Regions from separate parts of the Micromonospora sp. H33 genome, predicted to be linked through region 2. Evidence: riboswitches for the same ligand, from Rfam matches in the RefSeq annotation. Region 2 holds a riboswitch; each other region holds the start of a gene.
What was found. Region 2 has a riboswitch for cyclic di-AMP ahead of ACTMS0_RS17140 (C39 family peptidase). Riboswitches for the same ligand answer to the same signal wherever they lie in the genome.
Positions count from the first base shown of each region.

Region 1: it holds a riboswitch for cyclic di-AMP, as region 2 does, so the genes downstream of both, ACTMS0_RS02060 (coiled-coil domain-containing protein) here and ACTMS0_RS17140 (C39 family peptidase) in region 2, are expected to answer to the same signal.
Region 3: it holds a riboswitch for cyclic di-AMP, as region 2 does, so the genes downstream of both, ACTMS0_RS06505 (coiled-coil domain-containing protein) here and ACTMS0_RS17140 (C39 family peptidase) in region 2, are expected to answer to the same signal.

Region 1 is NZ_JBQHDE010000001.1:435,124-438,388, reverse strand. Features, by position in the region: gene ACTMS0_RS02065 (carbonic anhydrase) at 1-555, shown strand, start outside; gene ACTMS0_RS02060 (coiled-coil domain-containing protein) at 699-1,715, opposite strand; cyclic di-AMP (ydaO/yuaA leader) riboswitch at 1,720-1,850, opposite strand; gene ACTMS0_RS02055 (YibE/F family protein) at 2,017-3,265, opposite strand, start outside.
Region 2 is NZ_JBQHDE010000006.1:303,267-306,531, reverse strand. Features, by position in the region: gene ACTMS0_RS17145 (hypothetical protein) at 1-469, shown strand, start outside; cyclic di-AMP (ydaO/yuaA leader) riboswitch at 738-872, shown strand; gene ACTMS0_RS17140 (C39 family peptidase) at 1,094-1,942, shown strand; gene ACTMS0_RS17135 (DUF397 domain-containing protein) at 2,137-2,328, opposite strand; gene ACTMS0_RS17130 (DUF5753 domain-containing protein) at 2,319-3,086, opposite strand.
Region 3 is NZ_JBQHDE010000002.1:200,115-203,379, forward strand. Features, by position in the region: gene ACTMS0_RS06500 (SRPBCC family protein) at 22-474, shown strand; gene ACTMS0_RS06505 (coiled-coil domain-containing protein) at 529-1,584, opposite strand; cyclic di-AMP (ydaO/yuaA leader) riboswitch at 1,593-1,725, opposite strand; gene ACTMS0_RS06510 (cation diffusion facilitator family transporter) at 1,878-2,795, opposite strand; gene ACTMS0_RS06515 (HelD family protein) at 2,883-3,265, opposite strand, start outside.

The DNA.
Region 1 (3,265 bases), on a different contig from region 2:
GACGCGGGCCGTCGGGCGGCGGTGGCGGACGGGCAGCAGCCGTTCGCCGTGATCGTCGGCTGCTCCGACTCCCGCCTCGCCGCCGAGATCATCTTCGACCGCGGCCTGGGTGACCTGTTCGTGGTGCGGACCGCGGGGCACACCCTCGGCTCGGAGGTGCTCGGCAGCGTCGAGTACGCGGTCGACGTGCTCGGCACGCCGCTGGTGGTCGTGCTCGGCCACGACTCCTGCGGGGCGGTCCAGGCGGCCCGTGAGGCGGACGCGACCGGCACGCAGCCACCCGGGCACCTGCGGGCCGTGGTGGACGCCGTGGTGCCCAGCCTGCGCCGGGCCGACGCCGAGGGCGTCACCGACCTCGGCGGGATCGTCGACATCCACATCGCGCAGACCGTCGAGGCGATGCTGGACGAATCGGAGGCGCTCGCCGCCGCCGTGGCCGCCGGCCGGTGTGCGGTCATCGGCATGTCGTACCGCCTCGCCGCCGGTGAGGTGCGGACGGTGGCCGGCCCCGACGACCTGTCCGGCGCGGACCCGGCCGCCCGCGCCGCCGCCTGATCCGACGTCGCACGCCCCCGGGCCGCTGCCGAACATACGCCGGGCCGCTGCCGGACGACCGCCAACGCCACGACGCACGCCCCGCCGGGCCTACGCGAAAGGGCCGCCCCGCACGTCGCGGGGCGGCCCTTTTCAGTCGTCGGCTACAGCATTGACACGTGGACGTGGTCGGTGTGGGCGGACGGCCCGCTGTACGACTTCCAGCCGGTCGCCGGGAACCAGATCTGCCGGTTCCAGATCACGTAGTAGATGCCGAGCCGGTCGGCGTTGCGGACGAGGAACGCGGTGAGGTCGTTGCCGTACCGGCGCATGTCGTTGTTGTACCAGGCGCGGAACCCGCTGTTCTGGAGCGACCAGTCGCAGGCCCGGCCCTTGGGGTGCTCGAACGGACCGCCGGACCGGTGGCAGCCGACGAACCGCTTGAACCCGGCCCGCCGCACCTCGTTGTGCATGTGCAGCGTGCGGGGGGTGACACAGCCGCTGGTGGTCGGGTCGTTCTCGCTGCACGACTCGGACCGCCAGTCGCCGTCGGCGGTGCGGCCCGGGGCGATCCGGGCGACCGGCGACTCGGCGCTGACCAGGCCGCCGGTGAGCCCCCGTCCGCCGACCAGGCGGAGGGCCTTCTCGGCCTCGGTCTTGCCGCGCTTGAGGTCGTTGGTCAGCTTCTGCTGCTCGCGGACCTCCGCGTCGAGGGCCAGCTTGGCCTGCTCGGCGCGGTTCTTCGCCGCGTTGACCACGGCGAGGCGCTTGTCGTTGACGAGGTTCAGCTCGTCCAGCGCCGACGCGCGGGCGATGAACGAGTCGGGGGTGTTCGCGCCCAGGAGCATCGACATCGCGCCGATCCGCCCGGTCCGGTACGACTGGGCGGCGATCTCGTTCACCTGTGGGGCCAGGGCGTCGAGGTCGGCCTGCGCGCGCCGGAGTTCCAGTTCGAGGACGAGCCGGCGCTTGTTCGACTTGTCCAGCTGAGCCTTGGCCTTGACGAACTCGCGGTTCCGGGACTCGATGAGGTCGCCGAGCAGCTTCGGCTCCCCGTCGTGCCCCGAGGGCTTGGGGGGTGTGGTGGGGGCGGCCGACGCCGGGGCGGGCCCGGCGAAGACGGCCAGCGCGGCGAGCACGGCCACCACGGGTGTCAACCAGCGGCGTAGGGGTGCCGTCACAGTGTTCCCTTCCGTCGACCGCCGACCGGGTTAGCTGACGGGTTCGGGACGGAAGCGGCCCCTACCGCTGGCGCGGATTCACCCCACGTACCTGGTTCCCCGGCTCGCCTCGCGGCGATTGGGCGGTGGCCCCGCTGGCGCCTGTGCGCGCCTTCGGCGGTGACCGGCAGCGAGGTTACCTGACAGGAGTGCTGGGGATCTACGTCCCGAAGCCGACCAAATGCGCGATTCCGTAAGCGCGCTGCGTAATCAGTGACGCATCTATCAGGCGGGTGGCACCGCGTCGTCACCGTGCGGAGTCTCACCATCCGGTGTCCGTGCTCCTGTCTCGGTCGGGCCACCCACCCGGGGTGGCGGGGGCGGTGGTGCCGGCGCGCGGCGCGCTCAGCGCCTCCAGCGCGTCCGTCCGTTCGGATGCCGGCCGGGGGGCCGGAGCGGGGACGTCCGCGTCCGCCGTTCCGCCGCCGCGCCGCCCGGCGGTGGTGACCAGGGCGGCGAGCGCGGTGGTGAGCGGGACCGCGGCGATCAGGCCGAGCGTCGCGACCGCGCTGCGGACGATCTCCTGGGCGAGGAACTCGGTGGTGAGGATCTGGGTCGCGGCCCGCGAGTCGGCGGTCAGCAGGAGCAGGACGGGCAGCGAGGCGCCCGCGTACGCCAGCACGATGGTGTTCACCGTGGAGGCGATGTGTGCCCGGCCGACGCGGGTCGCGGACCGGTAGAGCTGGCCCCGGGTCAGTCCCGGGTTGGCGTGGGCCAGCTCGGTGACCGTGGCCGCCTGGGTCACCGTGACGTCGTCCAGTACGCCCAGGGAACCGATGATGATGCCGGCCAGCAGGAGGCCGTGCAGGTCGACGTCGGCCTGGAACATCGACAGCGTGGTGGCCTCCTCGCTGCCGTACCCGGTCAGGTGGGTGGCCGCGGTGGCGAGCGTGCCGAGCACCCCCGTGAGCACCAGGCTGCCCAGCGTGCCGAGGACCGCCACCGACGTCTGCGCGGTGACGCCGTGCGTGAGGTACAGCACCACGAACATGATCAGCGCGGCGCCGACCACCGCGACCAGCAGCGGCGGTCGGCCGGCGCTGATCCCGGGCAGGACGAACGTCAGCAGGATGGCGAAGCTCGCGGCCAGGCCGGCGAGCGCGGCGAGGCCGCGCCACCGGCCGAACGCGACGATCGCGGCGGCGAAGAGCGCCACCAGCCAGATCAGCGGCTTGCCGCGCTGGTGCTCCGCGATGTTGTACGCGCTGGCCGACGGGTCGGCCGGGTCGGTCAGCTCGACCAGGATGATCTCGTCGCCGACGGCGACCTCGGGCGCGCCGGGACCGGCCGGCACCGGCGTCTCGACCTGTTGCCCGGCGTCCGGCCCCTGGTCGACCCGCACCGTCACCGTGCCGCACGGGCCGTCACCGGTGGCCGGACCACCCTGCGGCGCCTCCGGGGTGGGCGGGCACGGCTCGGTCACCACCTTCGTCACCGTGCCGTGGTAGCGGGGCGGCTCGGTGCCCGCGTCGGCCTCCCGGGCGTCGCGCGGCCAGAGCACCAGGGCGGCG
Region 2 (3,265 bases):
GGCGTACGACGAGGCGGAGACCGCCACCCGCCGGCTCACCGCCGCCGCCGCGCTGCCCACCCCCCGCACCCCGCGCACCCCGGCGGAGTACGCGGCGCGGGAGCGGTGGCTGCACCGGGCCGCGGTGGCCGCAAACTGGCGCGGTGACCTCTCCGCTCGGCAGCTCGGCGACGTGTTCGGCCACCGGGACGGCTGGGACGCGCGCCTGCACCCGGTCGAGCAGGAGATCGTCTTGACGCGGGCCGTACGGGACGGCAAGCTGGCCGCCTACCGGGCCGCCGCCGCAGCCGAACGGGCTGCCTGGCGCGACGCCGAGGTGGCCGCCGAGGCGGCCCGTACGCTCGCCGCCGAGGCGTACGCGGCGGCCGAGAGCCTGCGTCCGGCCCCGCGGACGAAGCCTCGGATGGCGTTCGCCCGACGGCCGGTCACCGCTGCCCGCTGGCGTCCCGCACGCGCGCTATTTCCGTGAGCCCCGTCACACCGACGTCGAACCGGTCAAGGTTCTCAGTCCGGTCGATTTTCTCCGTCGCTTTCCGGCTGACCGCCGCCGCTTGTCCCGTTCTCGACCTACCGTGCCCTAATCACCGCCCGTCCCATTGAGTCGCGTCAGTGCGAAACTGCCCGCAAAATTGCTGCCATGATCGAGGTTTAAGCAGCTCAGAGCGGGTTGGCAGGCCGCTGACCGGCCAGTAATGTCGGCGCGGTCCGGTGCGGTACCCGATCGCAAGAGGCGACGCCGCGCCGACCCGCTCAATCGCCGCATGGCGAGCCGGGGACCCAATGCATCTGGGGTGAATCCGCGATCTTCGCGGTAGGGCGAACTTCCCGCCCGAATCCGTCAGCTAACCCGGTAGGCGGTGTCGGAAGGAGTTTCATCCTCGTGCAGCACGACCCCACCCCTCGGTTCATCCCCCACCTCCACGGCACTGCGGTGCCCGCGCCCGTCCGGCTCTCCGCCGCGCGCTGACGCACCGCCCCCCGCCCGGTCTCGCCGGGCGCGTCCCCTCGTGGCCACCCGCCGCCGGACCCGGTCCGCGCGGCCGGCCCGCCGCTGCCTGCGGCCGGCCCGGTGCGCCGCCAGCCCCTTGAGTCCGTGGAGGAATCCTTGAAGCACACTGTCAAGCGCCAGCTCCGTCGTCTCGTCACCGAGCGTCCGTTCCAGGTGGCCGCCGCGTCGGCCGCCGCGCTCGTGCTGGCGACCGGCGCCAGCGCTCTGGCCGCCGGCTCCGACGAGGCCCCCGCCTCGGCGCAGACCTCGGCCTCCGTGGCCGAGCTGCGTGGTGACACCGCCGCCTCGCGCGGTCAGGCCCGTGCCGTGGCGGTCGCCCCGTCGAGCGCCGCCCCGTCGAGCGCCGCCCCGTCGAGCGCCGCCCCGTCCAACTCCCCGGCCGCGAAGGCCGCCGCAAACCCGGACGTCACCAAGAAGCCCAAGCCGCCGAAGTCGAAGGTCCTGGACTACAACTACGAGGCCCAGACCACCTTCTGGAACTGCGGCCCGGCCGCCGTGCGGAACGCCCTCAGCGCCACCGGCATTGAGCGCACGCAGGATGAGCTCGCCGGCCCGCTGGGCGCCGACGAGTTCGGCACCGACTCGGCCAAGGACACCACCCGGGTGCTCAACTCGATCGTCAAGGGGAACCCGTACCGGACCCGGATGATCCCGGGCACCGCGACACCGGCGCACATGGACCAGCTCCAGGCCGACGTGGTGAAGGCCATCACCGACGAGCGGGCCGTCGTGGTCAACATCGCCGGCAGCGCCACCGATACGGCGGGCGGCTGGCACTCGTTCCCCGGCGGCCACTACATCGCCGTCGTTGGATACAAGGACGAGGGGCGACTGGTGCGGATCGCCGACTCGGCGAGCCCGGCGGTCCCGTCGTACTGGATGACCACCATCGACCTGGCGAACTGGGCCTCCACCCGGGGCTACTCCGCCTGACCCACCGCTCGACCGACGGGCGCCGGCCCCCTTCCCGAGGGGCCGGCGCCCGTCGGCGTTCGCGCTGCCGCCGCTGGCTGCGGCCCGACGTCCCCGGATCGTCGTCATGTCGAGGCGACATGGCGAGTGGCCCGGCCATGACGAAGCGCCCGCCCCGGGTACCGGGACGGGCGTTCGCGCGTATCTGCGGTTGGTCAGCCGCGCTCGGCGACCTGCGTGACGAAGGCCCGCCAGGCGGCCGGGGAGAAGGTCAGCGCCGAGCCGGTCGGGTCCTTGGAGTCCCGGACGCCCACGACGCCGGGAAGGTTGTCGGCGACCTCGACACACGCCCCGCCGTTGTTTCCGCTCTTCGTGCTCTTGCGCCACTGCGCGCCGGTCAGGTCCATGATCTTGCCGCTTCCCTGAGCATGTCTAGGGACTGCGACCGCGAGAGGGCTTCCCCGCGGATGCGTTCCCACCGTCGACTCAGCGTAGCAATTTCCGCCGCACCCTCGACTATTTGTGCCTGCGCCTGACCGTCCACACGGGCGACCGTCGCCCCGTTGTCTTGCTCGGCAAGGATGAACGGCCCGCCCAGCCCGGAGTACATGCCGACCGTTGCGGGAACGACATGGACGGACACTGTCGGTAGTCCCGCGCAGGCTGCCAGGTGGGTGCACTGCTCGCGCATCAGCTCTCGGTCGCCGTATGCAGTCCGGCGAAGGACCAGCTCGTCTATCACTGCGATCAACATCGGGGCGTTGTCGCGGCGAAGCACCGCCTGACGCTGGATTCGCGCCGAGACGAGCTGGTCGACTTCCTCGGCGGTCAGCTTCTCGCCGGCCAGCGTCGCCCGCGCGTATGCCTCGGTCTGTAGCAGGCCCGGGATCCACGCCAGCTCGAACCAGCGCAGCGACACCGCCTCACGCTCGATGTCGGCCCAGGGGCGGAACCACGCTGGTTCTCGGCGCTTCAGAACGTCCGGCCAAAGCTCCGTCACCTCCCGACCGAGGATCGCGGCGACCCGAGCGCGGTGCCGTGTCTGTGGGGTACGTCCGTGACTCGCCCACTTCGCCGCCGTCTTCGGGTCGACGCCTATCTGAGCTGCGAGGCTGTCGGCGGTCTCGCCGGCTTCGGCCATCGCCGCCACGACTGCATGGTTCATCCTGAGCCCTTCGCAGAGTTCCCTGGAACGTTCTGAGCGTCCAGAGGAAATAGTCCTACGTGGTGTAGTCGGCTTACAACTGTCGGCAGGGTGCTTTGTAGACGGCGCGGCCGGTGGAGGTGACCCGAAGCCCGGCGGCCAGCGCCAGTCGCGGGGCCGCCCCTGGCAATCGGCGGGGC
Region 3 (3,265 bases), on a different contig from region 2:
CGACGACGGTGGGGAGACGGCGTGCTCAGGCGGGATTCCTTCAGCTACACCGTCCAGGCGCGCTGCGCGCCCGCGGTCGCCGCCGAGTTGCTCGCCGACCCACTCCGGCAGGTGGAGCTGCACCCGTTGATCGTCCGGGTCCGTCGGCTCAGGCCCCGTCCCGGTGCCCGCGCCAGCTACGCGATCACCGACCGGCTCGCGGTCGGGCGGCTGCGTCTCCCGGTCACCTACCGCGCCGACGTGCTGGTCGCCACCTCCGACGAGGTGGTGACGGTCGCCCGGCAGTGGCCGGCGACGATCGTCCGCAACCACACCCGGCTCGGGCCCGAGCCGGACGGTGTCCGCATCGACGTGGAGATCACCCTCGCCGCGCCGGCGCCGCTGTTCGGGTACGCCTTCGCGCAGGCCCGCTCGGCCCACCTGGGACTCGCCAGCCGGCTCGGTGCGATGCTGGACGCCGGTCCGGCCGCCTGACCGACGACGGGCCGGAGCCGTCCGGTCACCCGGACGACCCCGACCCGAACGTCGTCAGTACACCGACAGGTGCACGTGGTTGGTGTGGTCGCTGGACGGGTCGCCGTTCGCCCCGCTGTACGACTTCCACCCGCTGCTGGGCAGCCAGATCTGCCGGTACCAGATCACGTAGAGCACGGCGAGCCGATCGGCGTTCTTGACGAAGAACGCCGACAGGTTGTTGCCGTACGTCCGGTCGCCGCCGGTCGCGTCCCCGCCGAAGCCGTTGGGCTGGGCGGCGAAGTCGCAGGCCCGGCCCTTCGGGTGCTCACCCGACCCGCCGGAGCGGTAGCAGGAGACGTACCGGGTGAAGCCGGCCGCCTTGGCCTGGTTGAGCGCGTGGAGCGTCCGCGGGGTGATGCAGCCGTCCGCGGGCGTCGGGTCGTTGACGCTGCACGACTCCCGCGGCCAGGAGCCGTCCGAGTTGCGCGGGGCGGCGGCGGCGGTCCGGGACGCGCTCCGGCTGGCGGGGGCGTCGGCGCGGGAGTTGGCCACGGTCAGCGCCTTCTCGGCCTGCTGCTTGCGCTTGGCCATCACGGCCTGCTGCTTGCGCTGCTCGGTGATCTCCACCTCCACCGCGAGCTTGGCCTTGGTGACCTGGTCACGGGTTTCCAGCAGCTCCTTCAGGGCCAGGTCCTCGTTGGCCGCCACCGCGTCCAGGGCGGCGGCCCGGTCCATGAAGCCCTCCGGCGAGGTGCTGTTGAGCAGGGCCGACGCGGCTCCGAGCCGGCCCGTGCGGTACGCGAGGCCGGCGATCTGGCCGACCCGGGAGGTGCGCTCGGCGAGCTGGGCCTCGGTGGTCTTGAGCTGCGCGGCGAGCTGCTGCTGGCGCTTGACCGAGGTGTCCAGGGCTCGCTTGGCGTCCAGGAAGCCCTTGCTGGCCGCCTCGAGCTGGGCCCGCAGGGCGGGGGTGCCGCCCTCCGGGTCCGACCCGGGTGCGGCGGCCTGGCGGGCCGGGGGAGCGGCCGCCGCGGGGGCGACCGGCGCGGCGCCGAGACCGAGGGTGAGCGCCACGATGAGCAGGGCCGCCACTCGGGCGGCAGGTCGTCGTACGGATACCACTTCTGGCATCTATCCACATGTCCTTCCGTCAGCCGCCGACCGGGTTAGCTGACGGGTTCGGGACGGAAGATCCCTACCGCTCGACGCGGATGCACCCCAGGTACCTGGTTCCCCGGCTCGCCCTGTCGGGCGATTAGGCGGCGGCCGCCGCCGGCACCGGTGCGTGCCGCCTGGCGGAGGCCGGAACAGAGCCTACCGGTGCCGGTGTGACAGATGCAGCGGAAGTGACAGACGGTGTCGGCGTGATCACGGCCCAATCCGACAAAAAGGGATAATAGTCGCTCTAATCACGCACGTGTTGGTTACCACTCAACCGACCCGCAGACCCCCGGAGCCGCACCGGGCTCGATCTGCAACGTCGCGTGCTCGATGCGGAACTCATCCCGCAGGGCGGTCCGTGCGGCGGCGAGGACCGCGCCGACCTCGGCGCCGGGCGCCATGGTGAGGTGCGCGGAGGCCACCTCCATCCCCGAGGTGAGCGTCCAGACGTGCAGGTCGTGCACCTCGGCGACACCCGGGACGGCGACCAGCCGGTCGTGCACGGCGGTGACCTGGAGGTGTTCCGGGGCGGCCTGGACGAGGATGCGCAGCGCGGCCCGCCCGAGCCGCCAGGTGCGCGGCAGGATGAACACGCCGATGGCGACCGCGACCAGCGGGTCGGCCCACCACCAGTCGGTGGCCGCGATGAGCAGGGCGGCCCCGATCACGCCGAGCGACCCGAGCAGGTCGCCCAACACCTCCAGGTAGGCGCCCTGCACGTTGATGCTCTCCCGGGCCCCGGACCGCAGCAGGGCGAAGGCGCCCAGGTTGGCGAGCAGGCCGAGGACGGCCACCGCGAGCATCGGACCGGTCCGCACCTCCGGCGGGTCGCCGAAGCGCCGGACGGCTTCCACCACCACGTAGATCGCGACGCCGGAGAGCAGCACGGCGTTGGCGAGCGCGGCCAGCACCTCCAGCCGGTAGAGGCCGAAGGTCCGCTGAGGGTCGCCGCTTCTCCGGCGGGTGGCGGTGAGCGCGGCGAGGGCCATGCCGATGCCGAGCACGTCGGTGAACATGTGCCCGGCGTCGCTGAGCAGGGCCAGCGAGCCGGTGCGGAACGCCGCCACGGCCTCCACCACCATCAGGGTGGCGAGCAGGGCGAAGGCCGCCCAGAGGCGTCCCCGGTGCCGCTGCGCCGCGTTCGCGACCGACCCGTGGTGGTGGTCATGACCTGCGCCCACGCGGACACCTTCCGTCACCCGTCCGGACCCGCGTCCAATCTATGCTCACATCGCTATGTATGCAACTGAGGGTCGGGCGCCCGACTCTCAGCCGATCGGGTCGACCGTGGTGAGCCGCTGCGTGGCCCGGGACAGCGCCACGTACAGGGTCCGTACACCCGACCCGGGGTCGGCCCGGATCTCGCCCGGAGCGACCAGCACGACGCCGTCGTACTCCATGCCCTTGGCCTCCAGGCTGGTCACCACCTGCAGGCGCGGAGCGCCGAGCCCGCCCAGCCACCCGGCGACCTCGTCCCGACGCGGCACCGGCGTGATCACGCCGACCGTCCCCTCGACCTCGGCGACCAAGGCACTGGCCGCCTCCACCACCGAGGTCTCCAGCTCGGCCGGCGGCACGACCAGCTCCACCGGGTCGACGCCGGTGGAACGGACGGCGGTCGGCAGCGGCAGGTCGGGGTCGAGCCGCCGGA